Regions from separate parts of the Streptomyces sp. NPDC107581 genome, predicted to be linked through region 2. Evidence: riboswitches for the same ligand, from Rfam matches in the RefSeq annotation. Region 2 holds a riboswitch; each other region holds the start of a gene.
What was found. A riboswitch is a leader RNA that binds a small molecule or an ion and turns the genes downstream of it on or off. The one in region 2 is predicted to bind cobalamin.
Positions count from the first base shown of each region.

Region 1: linked by a shared signal. The riboswitch ahead of ACZ7P3_RS40505 ((2Fe-2S) ferredoxin domain-containing protein) and the one ahead of nicT (Nickel transporter NicT) in region 2 are both predicted to bind cobalamin.
Region 3: linked by a shared signal. The riboswitch ahead of ACZ7P3_RS36945 (CoA-acylating methylmalonate-semialdehyde dehydrogenase) and the one ahead of nicT (Nickel transporter NicT) in region 2 are both predicted to bind cobalamin.
Region 4: linked by a shared signal. The riboswitch ahead of ACZ7P3_RS22860 (ribonucleoside-diphosphate reductase subunit alpha) and the one ahead of nicT (Nickel transporter NicT) in region 2 are both predicted to bind cobalamin.

Region 1 covers NZ_JBVKBH010000027.1:51,683-56,111, reverse strand. Annotated here, with positions in the region: gene ACZ7P3_RS40515 (enoyl-CoA hydratase/isomerase family protein) at 267-1,343, opposite strand; partial or broken gene ACZ7P3_RS40510 (hypothetical protein) at 1,340-1,602, opposite strand; gene ACZ7P3_RS40505 ((2Fe-2S) ferredoxin domain-containing protein) at 1,603-2,034, opposite strand; cobalamin riboswitch at 2,095-2,217, opposite strand; gene ACZ7P3_RS40500 (hypothetical protein) at 2,349-2,609, shown strand; gene ACZ7P3_RS40495 (maleylpyruvate isomerase N-terminal domain-containing protein) at 2,833-3,603, shown strand; gene ACZ7P3_RS40490 (methyltransferase) at 3,597-4,429, opposite strand, start outside.
Region 2 covers NZ_JBVKBH010000004.1:397,362-401,790, forward strand. Annotated here, with positions in the region: gene ACZ7P3_RS11765 (aldo/keto reductase) at 1-788, shown strand, start outside; gene nicT (Nickel transporter NicT) at 953-2,080, opposite strand; cobalamin riboswitch at 2,114-2,341, opposite strand; gene ACZ7P3_RS11775 (catalase) at 2,476-3,996, opposite strand.
Region 3 covers NZ_JBVKBH010000020.1:21,037-25,465, reverse strand. Annotated here, with positions in the region: gene ACZ7P3_RS36950 (ABC transporter ATP-binding protein) at 1-1,753, shown strand, start outside; cobalamin riboswitch at 1,965-2,138, shown strand; gene ACZ7P3_RS36945 (CoA-acylating methylmalonate-semialdehyde dehydrogenase) at 2,365-3,888, shown strand; gene ACZ7P3_RS36940 (acyl-CoA dehydrogenase family protein) at 3,896-4,429, shown strand, end outside.
Region 4 covers NZ_JBVKBH010000008.1:332,704-337,132, reverse strand. Annotated here, with positions in the region: gene ACZ7P3_RS22875 (GntR family transcriptional regulator) at 1-245, shown strand, start outside; gene ACZ7P3_RS22870 (DUF3311 domain-containing protein) at 382-645, shown strand; gene mctP (monocarboxylate uptake permease MctP) at 642-2,270, shown strand; cobalamin riboswitch at 2,529-2,653, shown strand; gene ACZ7P3_RS22860 (ribonucleoside-diphosphate reductase subunit alpha) at 2,779-4,429, shown strand, end outside.

The sequences.
Region 1 (4,429 bases), on a different contig from region 2:
CGCACGCCGGCGACGACCCCGCCGGGTACCTGGCCTGGGCCAGGGAGGCCTTCCGGCTGACCACCAGCGGCGTACGGCCGGACACCTGGCGGGAACCGTCCGCCCGGACGGAGCCGCGGCGGGCTTGGGGGTGAACTGCCGCTCGGCCAACTCCCCGAAGAGCAGCCCGGATCCGCCCCACAGGACGGCCTGGATGGCGAGGGCCGGCAGACGGAACCGCCACAGCACGGCAGTCGGAACCGCCACAGCACGGCGGCCGGGCCCGTTCAGCCGGCCGCCTCCGGGGCGGAGCCGGGCCCGGCGAGCCCCAGCTCGCGGTCGCCGAGGGGGGCGAAGAAGCGCTCCACGTCGGCTTCGGTGACCTCGGCGAGGGTCGCCGGCGACCAGCGCGGGGTGCGGTCCTTGTCGATGATCTGGGCGCGGACGCCCTCCACCAGGTCGGGCATGCCCAGGGCCGCGCAGGAGACGCGGTACTCCTGGTCGAGCACGCGCTCCAGCGAGCCGAGCCGCCGGGCCCGGCGCAGCGCGGCCAGGGTGACCTTCAGGGCGGTCGGGGACCTGGTGAGCAGGGTCTCCGCCGTCTCCTTCGCGGCCGGGTCGCCGTGGGCGAACAGCCGCCGCACGATCTCCTCCACCGTGCCGGCGGCGTAGCAGGCGTCGGTCCACTCGCGCCGGGCGGCCGGCTCTCCCGGGGGCGCCGGCCGCGCATGCCGGGCGAGCACCTGCCGTACGGGCAGGTCGGCGAGGCCGGCGACCAGTTGCGGGAGCGCGGCGGACGGCACGTAGTGGTCGGCGAGCCCGCACAGCAGCGCGTCGGCGGCGCCGATCTGCGCGCCGGTCAGCGCGAGGTGGGTGCCCAGTTCGCCCGGGGCGAGGCCGAGCAGATAGGTGCCGCCCACGTCCGGTACGAAGCCGATGCCGGTCTCGGGCATGGCGATCCGCGAGCGTTCGGTGACGATCCGGACGCTGCCGTGTGCGGAGATGCCGACGCCGCCGCCCATGACGATGCCGTCCATGACGGCGACGTAGGGCTTGGGGTAGCGGGCGATGCGGGCGTTGAGGTGGTACTCGTCGCGCCAGAAGGCGGCGGAGGCGGTGCCGTCGCCGTCCCGGGCGTCGTCGTGGACGGCACGGATGTCGCCGCCCGCGCACAGGCCGCGCTCGCCCGCCCCGGTGATGACGACGGTCTCCACGGCCGGGTCGTGCTCCCAGGCGGTCAGGGCCTCGTCGATGCGGCGCACCATCGCGTGGGACAGCGCGTTGAGGGCCTCGGGCCGGTTGAGAGTGATGTGGGCGGCCCGCCCCGCGGTGTGCAGGAGGACGGGCTCTTCGGTACCGGTCATCTGTGTGCCTCCGTCAGGCTGCGGGCCACGATGCCACGCATGATCTCGTCGGTCCCTTCCAGGATCCGGTGGCCTGCGCCGCGCCCCGTGTTCCGTGCTGCCGCCCGCGCGCCCTGCCGAGGTCGCAGGTCACGGACGGTCTTCTCGGTTCCGTACACGCGAGGCGGACGTGGCCGCCGTGCCCCTGGAGCATACGGACCACCACCGAGTACCCGTGCGCGCCGGCGAACCTCTTCACCGGCGCGCACGGGTACGGGGCTCAGCGGGGGCCGGACCCGCCGCGGTCCCGGGAAGCCCGGACGAGCCGCGGCGGTGTGAAGGCGTAGAGGCCGAGGATCTCCGGCAGGGGGGCGACACCGGGGCCGCCCGCGCGCACCCAGTGCGTGATGTCCCCGGTCGCGTCGGGGTCGTTGACCAGCCCCAGCCAGACCGGCCGTCCCCCCGCGGCCCGGCCGGCGGCGGAGGGCTGCACGACGATGACGTTGGCCTGCTCGCACACGTCGAGGCAGGCGGAGATGCGCACGGGCACCTCCGCACGCAGCCGTGCGGTCTGCTCCGCGTGATCGACTCCGGTCACCTTGGGAGTGCCGCAGCAGCAGTCGCGGCACACGACGACGCGGCACGGCGCCGGGCCGGCCCCCCGCGGGCTCCCCTCGTCACCGCACGTCTCCACGGCCGGCCTCTCGGGCATGCCGCACCACCCCTCCTCCGGGGAGATCCGCCCCGGTGTCCGTCGAGGTGGCGACCGCGTGAGTCTCCTGGCTCTCGGGTCGTCGCTCGTCCCGGCCTTCCCGCCCTTCGCGGACAGTGGCCCGTCGGAACTCGCTCACCGATCACAGTGGCGGGACCGCGCCGGATTCACACCGGCTTCCTCGGACCGCCGTCGCCTTGTCACCGGCCATCATCCCATCGCCGGGAGGTGCCGCACCCGCCGAGGCGGAACGGGCCGCTCCGCCGAACGGATCGAGCGAGTGGGACCGGCTCCCCTCAGGGTTCTCCGAGGGCGTGCGGCTGCCGCTCACCTATGTCACGCGCGGCAGCAGCTACGTGCTGACCGTGCAGGACCCCGACACCGGTCTCACCCGGCACTTCGAACCCGCCGCCTCGGCGGACGAGGTGTGGCGGCTGGTCTGCGTCGAGGACCAGCAGAACTCTGACGCCCTGTGGGCCAACGACCCCACCGAGGTCTCACCGGGCCGCGGCCGCCTCACCATCGCTGTGTGCCCGCGCGACCCGCACCATCCGCTGGACCTCGTCAGCCAGTGACGCACCCGGGGTGCGGCCCGGCCGGGTCGCCCGGCGGGTCACCGGGGCGTACGCCGCCGGCGGCGATGTCACCGGCCCGGCGGTGCAGGCCCACCACGCTCACCGGTGCCCTCGGGGAGTGAGGGCCGGCGGGGCGTGGCCGAGGGCGAACGGCGGGAGGGGATCCCCCGTGCGGACGCCCGTCGCTGGTTTGACCGCCGGTCCGGCCAGGAACCCATGGCGCATGATTCGGACTCTGGTCGACGAGACCCTGCCGGAGCTGGCACCGTTCCTCCACGCGGTGCAGGCACGGCGGCCCGACGACGGCACATGGTGCGAGGCGTGGACGGTGCGGGACATCCTGGCCCACCAGACGGGCAATGCCGAGGAACTGGCCCGGGTGCTCCGGGCGTTCCACGCGGGAACGCCCGTGGAGACCAGGGGCTTCGGGCGTGAGGAGCCCTACCGCCGGATGTCCGACTCCGAGCTGTGGGCGGCGTTCATGGGCCGCTGTGAGCGGCTCGCCGAGGTCGCCGCGGCCGCCGCGCGGGACCTGTCCCCGGACACCGAGGTGACGTGGACCGGCCGGACCGTGAAGGTCCCCTTCTTCGCGGAGCACATGCGTGAGGAGCTGATCCTGCACCGCTGGGACCTGACCGGCGACGACCGCACGGCGGTGCGGGCGCTCAGCGAACCGTGGATGACGGAGCACAGCGTGGTGTCGGTCGGCCGGCCGCTGCTGGCCCGCGGCCGGGCCGGCCTGGATCTGGGCCCCGGCGAACGGGTCGAGGGCCGCCTGCGTACGCCGGGTGCGGACGACATCGTGGTGAGCGCCGACGGCGGGGGCGGCAGCATCCGGCTGGCCGCCCCCGAGGGCCCCGCCACGATCGAGAGCGACGCGGCCGTACGCGTCCTGCTGCTGTGGGGACGCCGCCCCGCCGACCCGTCCCGCTGGCACAGCTCCGCCGGCCCGGAGGCCCTGCGCAGGGTACGGGCCCTCCTGGGCGGCTACTGAGGGCCGGTGCGTCCGCTCAGCACGCCCGGATCGGTCCGGCAGGCGCCGGGGGCCGGTACGGGCTGCGGGACGGCAGCCTTGCGGGCATGCAGCACGCTGCCGTCCAGGGGCAGCGGCGAGCGGCCCACGAGCGCGAGCCCCGCGTCGTCGAGCAGGTGCGCGTAGTGGTCGGCGCGTCGTTCCCGCCCGCCGACGTTGCACATCATGTGGAGGTTCCACGCGGTGGCCAGTGAGGCCGAGCCGTCGGCGGGCAGTACCCGCTCGACGATGAGCAGATCGGCGTGGGCGGGCATCGCCCGGGAGCAGTGCCGCAGGATCTCGCGGCAACGCTCGTCGTCCCAGTCGTGCAGGACGCGGGAGAGGATGTAGACGTCCGCGCCGGGCGGTACGTCGGAGAAGTCGCCCGTCCGGTAGGTGCACCGCTCGCCGCAGCCGGCAGCGTCGAGAGCGCGGCGGGCGGCCTCGATGACGTGCGGGCGTTCGAGCAGGATGCCGTGCAGGCGCGGGTGCGCGGCGAGGACGCGGCCGAGCAGTTCCCCGGTTCCGCCCGCGACGTCGACGACGGTCCTGGGGGCGGGTGCCCCGCCTGCGGCCGTGAACGCCGGGTGTGCGGGGATCGGTTCGAACATGCGTGTGCTGGCGGCCATGGACTGGTCGAACATTTCGGCGAGTTCGGGGTCGCGGGCGAAGTAGTCGAAGTGGTTCTCGCCGAAGAGGTGCTCGAAGGCGACCTCCCCGGTGCGCACCGTGTGCCCGAGGCCGGCGAAGGACTGGTAGAACGGACCGCCGTACATCAGCGCCAGGGGCCGCATCGAGCCCGGCACGT
Region 2 (4,429 bases):
CCACGAAGGCCGGGCTGCCCATGGCCGACGCACGCAACCACCGGGGCAGTTCACGCCGCTGGCTGGTCAGCGCGCTGGACGACAGCCTGCGCCGCCTCGGCGTCGACCACATCGATCTCTACCAGGTCCACCGGTGGGACCCGAGCACCAGCGACGAGGAGACGCTCTCGGCCCTGACCGACCTCCAACGCGCCGGAAAGATACGTCACTTCGGCTCCTCGACCTTTCCTGCCCACCGCCTCGTGCAGGCACAGTGGGCCGCCCGCGAGCACCGCCTGAGCCGTTACGTCACCGAGCAGCCCAGCTACTCGATCCTGCAGCGCGGCGTCGAAGCCCACGTCCTGCCCGTGACCGAGGAGTACGGGATGGGTGTGCTGGTGTGGAGCCCGCTGGCCTCGGGCTGGCTGTCGGGGGCGATCCGCGCGGGCCGGGACATCACCACCAGCCGGTCGGCGTTCATGCCGCAGCGCTTCGACCTCACCGTTCCGTCCAACTGGGCCAGGCTCGACGCCGTGGAGCAGTTGGTGAAGGTGGCCGACGAGGCCGGCCTGACCGTGATCCAGCTCGCGCTCGGCTTCGTGACCGCGCATCCGGCCGTGACCAGCGCGCTCATCGGCCCCCGCACACTGGAGCACCTCCACTCCCAGCTCGCCGCCGCCGACACCGTGCTTCCCGCCGACGTGCTCGATGCGATCGACGGAATCGTGGCTCCCGGCACCGACCTCGCCGCGCACGAGAAGAACGACACCCCGCCCGCTCTGCTCGACCCGTCGCTGCGACGCCGCTGATGCCGGCGGAATCCAGCGCGACGACCGACACCCACCTCAGCGCCGCCGGCGTCCGCACCGGCCTCCCGCGCACCGATGGCAGGCCAACAGGCCCACCGCTGCCGTGCAACGCCATGGAGAGGTCGGCGGCGCAGAAGTGAACGCGCGGTACGGCTGTGGCCGCGTCAGTCGGCTTCGGCGGTCTTCGCGTTCCAGCGGTGTTCGACGCCCGCCAGGCGCCAGTAGGCGATGGCGCAGGCCCAGACGACGACGAAGAGACCGACGATGATGTAGCCGACGTTGTCCAGGTCGATGCCGGAGATCCAGTCGGTGATCCCGTCCTGGAGGCCGAGGTTGTCGTGCAGGACGCTGACGAGCTCGATGGTGCCGATGATGAAGGCGACCGCGATGGAGAGGCCGGTGATGGTGAGGTTGTAGTAGACCTTGCGGACCGGGTTGGAGAACGCCCAGTGGTAGGCGAAGTTCATGAAGCAGCCGTCGAGGGTGTCGAACAGGCTCATACCCGCGGCGAACAGCAGGGGCAGGCACAGGATCGCGTACCAGGGCAGCCCCGCGGCGGCGCCGGAGCCGGCCATGACCATCAGGGCGACCTCGGTGGCGGTGTCGAAGCCCAGCCCGAACAGGACGCCTACGGGGTACATCTGGCCGGGCCGGGTGATGGACTTCGTCAACCGGCCCAGGATGCGGTTCATGAAGCCGCGGTTGTCGAGGTGCTTCTCCAGCTCGTGCTCGTCGAACTCACCGGCGCGCATGGCCTTGAAGACCCGGTAGATCCCGGTGAGGGCGACCAGGTTGAGGGCCGCGATCAGGTAGAGGAAGGTGCCGGAGACGGTGGTGCCGATCAGGCCGAGCGTCACATGGGCGTCGGAGTTCTCGTTGAGCAGGGTGCCGGTCACCCGGGCGCCGGCGGCGATGAGGGTGGCCATCGCGACCACGATCGTCGAGTGCCCCAACGCGAACCAGAACCCGACCGACACCGGGCGCTTGCCGTCCGCCATGAGCTTGCGGGTGGTGTTGTCGATGGCCGCGATGTGGTCGGCGTCGAAGGCGTGCCGCATGCCCAGGGTGTAGGCGGTGATGCCGAGTCCCACACCGAACACCTGCTTGCCGACCGTGTAGTGGTTCGGGGCGACCAGCATGATCAGGATCATGAAGGCCACGACGTGCAGGGCCGCGATGACGGCGAGCAGACCGCCGGTGCGAAGCCAGTCACGGCGCTCCCACCGCAGCGAATGCGTGGCCGGTATTCCGGTGTCCGAGGACGGCGGGGCGGGGTTTTCGGGCAGGGTCATGTCGGGCAGCCTCTCCAGCACCTCGTGGACGGGTCGTCGTACGGTGCCGTGGCCGGTCTCCTGGCTGACGGGTCGAACGTCCGCGCCGCCCGGCCTTCCCAGGCGCGGCATGCGCCCAGTGGCCGCCTGCTCCCGGCGAGGAGCAGGAATGGTGCGAAGACTTCCCGATCACAGTGGCGAGGGCCGCTCCGGACTCCCGTGTCCGAACTGATCGGACACGGTGCACCGGTCTTCCCGAGCACCACGGCCGGACCAGGTTAGCCGACCGACCCCGGCACGGCGGCGCTGCCCGACTCCGCTGCTCTTCCGCCCGAGGCCACGGCCTGAGGCCGGCAGTCACCCGACACACCCGGCGTCCCGTGAGTCGCCCTCGCCCCCAGGGCCGGTCGAGCCTCTCAAGCCTTGTGCTGCATGGAGCTCCGGGCCGGGTTGCCCTGTTCGGCAGCCTTGGGGTCCTTCTCGTCGGCCTTGGCCCGTACGCCGTCGGCGATGCGCTTGCCGATGGTTTCGTCGATGTTCGACCAGTAGGCGAAGGCACGCTCGAGGACGGGTTCGCTCACTCCGTCGAGGAGATGTCCGACGACGTTGTCGACCAGCCGGTCACGGGCGGCGTCGTCCAGGACCTCGCGCACCATGGTGCCGGGCTGCCCCCAGTCGTCGTCCTCCGAGTGGGAGACGTAGGCGGCGCGGGTGATCTCGCCGTCGGCCGTCCAGCTGGGCGGGGATCCGTAACGCTCCGTGTCCGCCGTGGGGCCTCCCTTGGAGTTCGGGGCGTACACCGGGTCGGTCGTGTTCCGGTAGGCCATCGCCCCGTCCTTGGAGTACGTGTGGACGTCGACGACGGGGGCGTTCACGGGAAGCTGCTGGTAGTTGGCGCCGATGCGGTGGCGGTGGGCGTCCGCGTAGGAGAACAGCCTGGCCAGCAGCATGCGGTCCGGGCTCGGTCCGATGCCGGGGACGAAGTTGTTGGGCTGGAACGCCGCCTGTTCGATCTGAGCGTGGTTGTCGGTGGGGTTACGGTCGAGCGTCATGCGGCCGACCGGGATCAGCGGGTAGTCCCCGTGCGGCCACACCTTGGTGAGGTCGAACGGGTTGAACCGGTATCCCGCGGCTTCCTCGTACGGCATGACCTGGACGTACAGGGTCCAGCTGGGGTAATCACCGTCCCTGATGTGCTCGAAGAGGTCCCGCATGTGGTAGTCCGTGTCGGCCGCGGCCATCTGGTCGGCCTCGTGCTGGGTGAAGAATTCGATGCCCTGATCGGTCTTGAAGTGGTACTTCACCCAGAACCGCTCGCCGTCGGCGTTGATCCACATGTACGTGTGGGAGGTGTAGCCGTTCATGTGGCGCCAGGTCCGCGGAATGCCCCGGTCTCCCATCAGCCAGGCGACCTGGTGGGCGGACTCAGGGGAGAGCGTCCAGAAGTCCCACTGCATGTCGTGGTCACGCAGGTTGTTGTCGGCACGACGCTTCTGGGACCGGATGAAGTGCTGGAACTTCATCGGGTCCTTCACGAAGAACACCGGAGTGTTGTTGCCGACCATGTCGTAGTTGCCTTCGCCGGTGTAGAACTTCACCGCGAAGCCGCGAGGATCACGCCAGGTGTCCGGGCTGCCGCGCTCGCCGGCCACGGTCGAGAAGCGGATGACCAGGTCGGTGCGGGTGCCGGGCTGGAACACGGCCGCCTTCGTGCAGGCACTGACATCGTGGGTCACCTCGAAGGAGCCGAAGGCGCCGCTTCCCTTGGCGTGCGGCTGGCGCTCGGGAATCCGCTCCCGGTTGAACTGCGCCATCTGCTCGATCAGGTAGGCGTCCTGCAGCAGGATCGGTCCCCCGGGACCCACGGTGAGCGAGTGTTCGTCACTCTCCACCGGTGCGCCGGAATCGCTCGTGGTGGCGGGTCGGATCTCCGTCATGAGTCTGCCTTTCGTGATGCGTCAGCAGTGACGCCGCGTCCTCGGGCATCGACGTCCGATCGGCGAGGTGCGGCTGCCGCTCTCACTGCGCCGCACGCCGCACAGACGCGGTGTGGACGGTCCCGGCCGGCACCTCGTTCCCACAAGGTCGCGTGACCCGGAGAGAGCGGGATAAACACCCTCGCCTCAACCCTCGACACAAGGGCACACCGGTATAGACCAAATGGAAGACCTGGCAGCTGGTGCCGGCGATCGATCGAGGAACGGGGCCAAGGGCAGGCCGGCCGCGGTGCGCGGGCCCGCCTCGGTCGAGATCCGGACCATTCCCTGCGCCACCACCTGCACGGCGGAGGCGCGCGAAGAGGATCCCGGAGGCCGCACCGAGGGTGTCCGTCCTCCACCGGAGCCGCACGACCACCTGTACAGGAGGCCG
Region 3 (4,429 bases), on a different contig from region 2:
GCTGCTTCCCGTCGCGACCGCGCGGCAGACCCGGGCGCGGTTGCGCGACGCCCTGCGCGCGCGCAGGCCGACACTGTGGGCGGCTGTCGCCGCGCTCGTCCTCGACAGCGCCCTGACCCTGGCCGGCCCGGTGGCGATCGGCCGGATCACCCAGGCCGTCGCCGACCACCGTGGCCCGAGCGCACTGGTCACTCCCGTTCTGCTCCTGACCGCCGCCGCCGTCGCCGGCGCGCTGACCGCGTGGGCCGCCACCGTACTGCTGGCGCGGGTCGTCCTGACGGTGACGGGCCGGCTGCGCGAGGACGCCGTCGTCTCGGCGCTGGCCCTGCCCGTGGACGTCGTCGAGGCGGGCGGCACCGGCGACCTGGTCGCCCGGCTCTCCGGCGACACCGAACGCGTCTCGAACGCAGCCACCGGCGCACTGGGGGACTTCGCCGGGGCGGCGCTCACCATCCTCGCCGCACTTGTCGGACTGGCCGCGCTCGACTGGCGGTTCGCCGTCGCCGGACTCCTCGCGGTGCCCCTCCAGGCGCACACCCTGCGCTGGTACCTGCGCACCTCCCGGCCTCTCTACGCGGCCGGCCGGACCGCGGAGGGACGCCGCACCTCGGCACTGCTCGGCGCCTTCACCGCGCTGCCCACCCTGCGCGCCCTGCGCCTGGGCCCGGGCCGGCACGCCGGTGTGGAGGCGGCCTCGACGGAGGCGATGTCGTACGAGTTCCGGGCGACCCGGGCGGCGACCCGCTTCTACGGCCGGCTCAACATCGCCGAGTTCACCGGCCTGAGCGCGATCCTCCTCGTGGCCTGGGCCCTGGTCCGCACCGGACGCGCCGACGTCGGCGCCGCGACCACGGCGGCGCTGTTCTTCGCCGGGCTGTTCGATCCAGTGAACACACTGCTCGGCACCTTCGACAGCGTGCAGCAGGCGACCGCCGCGCTTGCCCGGATCGTCGGGGTCACCCTGACCGTACCGGCACCCGACCGGCACTCCGGGCCCACTCCTCGCCGGTCGGGGGAGGGGATCGCCGTGCGTGACGTCCGCCATCGGTACGGCGAGGGCCCCGACGTACTGCACGGCATCGACCTCGACATCCGCCCCGGGCAGCGCCTGGCCGTCGTCGGCGCGAGCGGATCGGGCAAGTCCACCCTGGCGACGCTGATCGCCGGGATGCGCCCGCCGTACGCGGGCAGCGTCACGCTCGACGGCGTCCCCACCGGCGACCTCGCCCGCCCCGCGGCGCACGGCGAGCGGAGGATCGTACTGGTCACGCAGGAGCACCACATCTTCCCCGGCACGGTGGCCGACAATCTCCGCCTGGCGTGCCGGGAGGCGTCGGAGCAGGAGATCGGGGCCGCGCTCGCCGTCGTCGGCGCCGCGGACTGGACCGCGGCGCTGCCGGACGGCGTCGACACCGTAGTCGGCCGGGGTGGCGCCCGGCTGTCCGCCCGCCAGGTGCAGCAACTCGCCCTCGCCCGTGTCCTGCTGCTCGACCCCGAGGTGCTCGTGCTGGACGAGGCGACGGCCGAGGCCGGCAGTGACACGGCCCAGTCCCTCGACCGGGCGGCCCTGGCGGTGTCCGAGGGCCGCACCGTGGTCGTGGTGGCGCACCGGCTCTCGCAGGCGGCAACGGCCGATGTCGTGGTGGTGATGGACAACGGCCGGCTGGTCGAACGGGGGCGGCCCGACGAACTCCGGTCGGCGGGTGGCACCTACGCTCGGCTGTGGGCGTCCTGGACGTACGGGCGGCAATGACCCCCGCACCCGGGACGTGCCGTGCGGGGTCGCGGATACGGCACGTCCTGGCGAGACGACGGCGGCACCGACGACCCTCCGGCAGGCCGTCCCACGCGTCCGGCTCGGGGCGCCGGTGCGTTTCGCGGCGCCCCGGTGAGCCTTCGACACCGGCGCCCAGCGCGTGCGGCCTGATTGCACCACTGGATTTACTAGGACGTCCAACTATATAGTCGAGGGGTAGGCCCGCGGTGCAGGGAAGCCGGTGTGATTCCGGCACGGTCCCGCCACTGTGACCGGGGAGTACGCCGTCGAGCAGGACGCCACTGACGAGCTGGATGTCGGGAAGGCGGACGGCGCGCGCTGATCCGGGAGTCAGGATACCGGCCGTGGGATGTTCCGTGTTTTCCACGAGGATGGAGCTGACACGCATGGCACCGGTGCGCATCCACGATCCCGGCGGACTCCGCCGTAGGCGTCACGCAGGTCGCATTCCCGTCGTCACCGCCTGACGGTTCGCACGCCATACGCGTTCTCGCGCCGCTTCCACACGTCCGTGTACGCCACCGCGTCCACGCGTGCCGGTCCGGCGCGCCATCCCGGATCACCCTCACCTGACGAGAGCAGGCCCCATGATCCGTCCGAACGATCCCACCGACGTGCGTGAGCTGACCCACTTCATCGGTGGCAAGCACACCCCGGGAACGTCGGGGTCCTACGGCGAGGTGTACGACCCCAACACCGGTGAGGTGCAGGCCCATGTGCCCCTCGCGAACCGGGCCGAGACCGAGGCGGCGATCGCCGTCGCCGCCGAGGCACAGCGCGAGTGGGGAGCCTGGAACCCGCAGCGCCGGGCCCGGGTCCTCCTGCGTTTCCTCCAACTCGTCGAGAACGAGAAGGACGCGCTCGCCCGACTGCTCTCCGCCGAGCACGGCAAGACCATCGCCGACGCGCACGGGGACCTTCAGCGCGGCCTGGAGGTCGTGGAGTTCGCCGCCGGTATCCCGCACCTCCTCAAGGGCGAGTTCACCGACAACGCCGGCACCGGCATCGACGTCCACTCCCTGCGCGCGCCCCTCGGTGTGGTCGCCGGCATCACGCCCTTCAACTTCCCCGCGATGATCCCCCTGTGGAAGGCGGCCCCCGCACTGGCCTGCGGCAACGCCTTCATCCTCAAACCCTCCGAGCGCGACCCGTCCGTACCGCTGCGACTCGCGGAACTCTTCCTGGAGGCCGGTCTTCCGCCCGGGGTCCTCAACGTCGTCAACGGCGCGGGAGAAGCGGCCGAGACCCTTCTCGAAGACCCTCGCGTGGCCGCCCTCGGCTTCGTGGGCTCCACGCCGGTCGCCGCGCACGTCTATGCCACCGCCGCCGCCCACGGCAAGCGCGCACAGTGCTTCGGCGGCGCCAAGAACCACATGATCGTGATGCCCGACGCCGACCTCGACCAGGCGGTGGACGCGCTGATCGGCGCCGGATACGGCTCGGCGGGCGAGCGCTGCATGGCGATCTCGGTCGCTGTCCCGGTCGGCGAGGACACCGCCGACGCACTGGTCGCCCGGCTCAAGGAGCGCATCGCCACCCTGCGCATCGGCCGCAGCGACGACCCCGAGACGGACTTCGGCCCGCTGGTCGGCCCGGACGCCGTGGATCGCGTCCGCTCGTATGTCGACCTCGGCGTCGAGGAGGGAGCGGAACTGGTCGTGGACGGACGTGACTTCGTCCTGCCCGGGCACGAGAACGGCTTCTTCGCCGGCGCCTCCCTCTTCGACCGGGTCACCCCCGCCATGCGCATCTACCAGGAGGAGATCTTCGGCCCGGTCCTGAGTGTCGTGCGCGCGGCCGACTACGAAGAGGCCCTGCGTCTGCCCAGCGAGCACACCTACGGCAACGGAGTCGCCATCTTCACCCGGGACGGCGACACCGCCCGGGACTTCACCCGGCGGGTGAACACCGGCATGGTCGGCGTCAACGTGCCCATCCCGGTGCCCGTCGCCTACCACACCTTCGGTGGCTGGAAGCGCTCCGGCTTCGGCGACCTGAACCAGCACGGCCCGGACGCGATCCGCTTCTACACCCGCACCAAGACCGTCACCTCCCGCTGGCCGGCCGGTCTGCGCGAGGGCGCGAGCTTCACGATCCCCACGATGGGCTGAGTGCCGTATGACCACCACCCTGCTCACCGAGGACCAGCAGGCCCTCGTGGAGACCACCCTCGACTTCGCCCAGGACCATCTCGCACCCCACGCCCTGGACTGGGACCGGGACAAGCACTTCCCCGTCGACGTGCTGCGCAAGGCGGCCGGGCTGGGCCTCGGCGGCGTCTACGTCCGGGAGGAGGCCGGCGGCTCCGGCCTCAGCCGGGCCGACGGCGTCCTCGTTTTCGAGACGCTGGCCTCCGGCTGCCCGTCCATCGCCGGCTACCTCTCCATCCACAACATGGTCGCCTGGATGATCGACCGCTACGGCGACGACGCCCAGCGCGAGCGCTGGCTGCCCCGCCTGTGCGCCATGGAGGACCTCGCCAGCTACTGCCTGACCGAGCCGGGTGCCGGCTCGGACGCGGCGGCCCTCACCACCCGGGCCGTCCGCGACGGCGACCACTGGGTCCTGACCGGCGTCAAGCAGTTCATCTCCGGCGCGGGCGCCTCCCAGCTGTATGTGGTGATGGCCCGCACCGGCGGCAGCGGCGCCGAC
Region 4 (4,429 bases), on a different contig from region 2:
CCTCCCTCTACACCGCCCTCGCCGAGGTCTACGACGTCCATCTCGCCGAGGCGGAGGAGACCATCGAGACCTCGCTGGCCACCCCGCGCGAGGCGGGCCTGCTCGGCACCGACGTGGGCCTGCCGATGCTGATGCTCTCCCGCCACTCCCTGGACCACGAGGGCAAGCCGGTGGAGTGGGTCCGGTCCGTCTACCGGGGCGACCGCTACAAGTTCGTGGCACGGCTCAAGCGCCCGCAGGACTAGAGGGACCCGAGGTCTTCACATCTCGACCCCCAAATCGACATACCGGTATACGGACGAGGTCTTCCGCTGCCGCGACACCGTCACCTAGATTGCCTGCGCATTACACAGGTGATCAGCGAGGGGACGGAGCCGTGGGATGTCCGAAACGCCTGAAGTGAGACCACCGGTCGTGACACCGGTTCGCGTGATCATCGGCCTGTGTCTCGTCGCACCCTTCGTGGCGATGCTGTGGGTCGGCTCGTACGCCAAGACGGACCCGGCCTTCATAGGCATCCCGTTCTTCTACTGGTACCAGATGCTGTGGGTGCCGCTCTCCACCGTGCTCACGGTGGTGGCCTACCAGCTGTGGCGGCGTGACCAGCGCTCCCGCGAGGGCGCGAACGGGGGTGCGGCGAAGTGAAGACCGGCGTCAACGGCGTCGCGCTCGGCGTCTTCATCTTCTTCTTCCTGGCCGTCACGGTCATGGGCTTCCTGGCCGCCCGCTGGCGCAGGGCCGACAACGAGCACTCCCTGGACGAGTGGGGCCTGGGCGGACGATCGTTCGGCACCTGGATCACCTGGTTCCTGCTCGGCGGCGACCTGTACACGGCGTACACCTTCGTCGCCGTGCCGGCGGCGATCTACTCGGCGGGCGCGGCCGGCTTCTTCGCGGTGCCGTACACGATCCTGGTCTACCCGCTGATCTTCACGTTCCTGCCGCGCCTGTGGTCGGTGTCCCACAAGCACGGCTATGTGACGACCTCCGACTTCGTGCGCGGCCGGTTCGGCTCCAAGGGCCTGTCGCTGGCCGTGGCGCTGACCGGCATCCTCGCGACGATGCCGTACATCGCGCTCCAGCTCGTCGGCATCCAGGCGGTGCTGGACGTGATGGGCGTGGGCGGCGGGGAGAACACCAACTGGTTCGTGAAGGACCTGCCGCTGCTCATCGCCTTCGGCGTGCTGGCGGCCTACACCTACTCCTCGGGCCTGCGTGCCCCCGCGCTGATCGCGTTCGTCAAGGACGCGCTGATCTACATCGTGATCGCGGTGGCGATCATCTACATCCCGATGAAGCTCGGCGGGTTCGACGACATCTTCGCCAAGGCCGGCCACGCCTTCAGCCAGGTCAACCCGGCCACGGGCAAGCCACGCGGCGCGCTCGCCCCGCCGGAGGCGGGCCAGTGGACGTACGCCACGCTGGCGCTCGGCTCGGCGCTCGCCCTGTTCATGTACCCGCACTCGATCACCGCGACGCTGTCGTCCAGGAGCCGTGAGGTGATCCGGCGCAACACCACGATCCTGCCGCTGTACTCGCTGATGCTGGGCCTGCTGGCCCTCCTCGGGTTCATGGCGATCGCGGCCGGGGTGAAGGTCACCAACGGGCAGCTGGCGATCCCACAGCTGTTCGAGGACATGTTCCCGGACTGGTTCGCGGGCGTGGCCTTCGCGGCGATCGGTATCGGCGCCCTCGTGCCCGCGGCCATCATGTCCATCGCGGCGGCGAACCTCTTCACCCGCAACATCTACAAGGACTTCATCAAGCCGGACGCCACGCCGAAGCAGGAGGCCCAGGTCTCCAAGTTCGTGTCGCTGCTGGTGAAGGTCGGCGCGCTGGTCTTCGTCCTGACCATGGACAAAACGGTCGCCATCAACTTCCAGCTGCTGGGCGGCATCTGGATCCTGCAGACCTTCCCGGCGCTGGTCGGCGGCCTGTTCACCCGCTGGTTCCACCGCTGGGCGCTGCTGGCCGGCTGGGCGGTCGGCATGGTGTACGGCACGGTCGCCGCCTACGGGGTCGCCTCCCCGACCCAGAAGCACTTCGGCGGCAGCGCCAAGGACATCCCGGGCATCGGTGAGATCGGCTACATCGGCCTGACCGCGTTCGTGATGAACGTGGTGGTCACCGTGGTCCTGACCGTCGTCCTGAAGGCCGTGAAGGCCCCCGAGGGCCTCGACCAGACCCGCCCGGAGGACTACACGGCCGACGCGGGCGAGCCGGGGGTCCGGGCCGAGCTTCCGCCCGCGACCGCAGGAAGCGCCCACTGAAGCACCCGGGGGCGCGGGGCCGCGTCGGCGTGCGGGGGCGCCGCACGCCGACGCGGACGGCCACGGAACAACCTGCAGCGGGCCGCCGAGAGCCCACCATCACGGCGGCCCGCTGTTCCGTGCCCGCGTTCGCACACCCGCACGGGACCGGAACCGCGCCCCACCTGGACGACATCACTCTCCTCATCTGCGAGTTGACCCTCTGAAGCCACGGCGACACAACATCTGGGGGTGACGTGACAGCCCGGCACTAGATGTATGCTCATCCTCGCTGTCGTCGCAGGGGAATCCGGTGCGAATCCGGAACTGTCCCGCAACGGTGTACTTGCGTGCATCCGCACGCCTGTGTCAGTCCGAGGACCTGCCGACAGCGCGCGCCCGACCGTCCGGTCCGGGTGCCTTGAGACGTCCGGGCCTCGTGGAGTGGGCGGGTGGACGCGACGCCGTGCGCGCTCGTGCTGCCCCCTGCCCTCCGCAAGGCCCCGTGCCGAGCGAGGGAGAGCCCCACGTGACCATCGCGCCAGCCGACCCGGCTTCAGTCATCCAGGCGACCGAAGCGGTGGAGACCGACGGTCCCGGTACCGCACTGCTGCGGACCCTGACCGAGCTGACCGCCGACCTCCCCGACGCCGACCCCGGCCGGGTCGCCGCGGCCGCGCTGCGCGGCCGGTCCGCCCGGGCCGACGAGGCGGAGTTGCGCGAGCTGGCCACGGAGGCGGCCGCCGGCCTCATCTCCGAGGACCCCGCCTACTCCCGGCTGGCCGCCCGGCTGCTGACCCTCTCCATCCGCGCGGAGGCCGCCTCGCAGGGTGTGACGTCCTTCACCGAGTCCGTGACCGTGGGCCACCGCGAGGGTCTCGTCGCCGACCGGACCGCGGAGTTCGTCCGGCTGCACGCCGCCCGGCTGGACTCCCTGATCGACCGGACCGCCGACGACCGCTTCGGCTACTTCGGCCTGCGCACCCTGCACAGCCGCTATCTGCTGCGCCACCCGATCACCCGCCAGGTGATCGAGACGCCCCAGCACTTCATGCTGCGCGTCGCCGCGGGCCTCGCCGAGGACGACAGCAGCCACGCCGTGGACGAGGTCGCCGCGCTCTACGGGCTCATGAGCCGACTCGACTACCTGCCCTCCTCCCCCACGCTCTTCAACTCCGGCACGCGCCACCCGCAGATGTCGTCCTGCTATCTGCTGGACTCCCCGCTGGACGAGCTGGACTCCATCTACGACCGCTACCACCAGGTCGCCCGCCTCTCGAAGCACGCCGGCGGCATCGGTCTGTCGTACTCCCGCATCCGCAGCCGCGGTTCGCTGATCCGCGGCACCAACGGGCACTCCAACGGCATCGTCCCGTTCCTGAAGACCCTGGACGCCTCGGTGGCCGCGGTGAACCAGGGCGGCCGGCGCAAGGGTGCCGCGGCCGTGTACCTGGAGACCTGGCACTCCGACATCGAGGAGTTCCTGGAGCTGCGGGACAACACCGGTGAGGACGCCCGCCGTACGCACAACCTGAACCTCGCGCACTGGATCCCGGACGAGTTCATGCGCCGGGTCAACGCCGACGCGCAGTGGTCGCTGTTCTCCCCGGCCGACGTGCCGGAGCTGGTCGACCTGTGGGGCGCGGAGTTCGACGCCGCCTACCGCAGGGCGGAGGCCGCGGGGCTCGCGAAGAAGACGATCCCGGCCCGCGATCTGTACGGCCGCATGATGCGTACCCTCGCGCAGACCGGCAACGGCTGGATGACCTTCAAGGACGCCGCCAACCGGACCGCCAACCAGACGGCGACCGCGGGCCATGTCGTCCACTCCTCCAACCTCTGCACGGAGATCCTGGAGGTCACGGACGACGGGGAGACGGCGGTCTGCAACCTGGGCTCGGTCAACCTCGGCGCCTTCGTGGGCGACGGGGACATCGACTGGAAGCGCCTGGACGAGACGGTCCGCACGGCCGTCACCTTCCTGGACCGCGTGGTCGACATCAACTTCTACCCGACCGAGCAGGCGGGCCGCTCCAACGCCAGGTGGCGTCCGGTGGGCCTGGGCGCGATGGGGCTGCAGGACGTCTTCTTCAAGCTGCGCCTGCCCTTCGACTCCCCCGAGGCCAAGGCCCTGTCCACGCGGATCGCCGAGCGCATCATGCTCGCCGCGTACGAGGCCT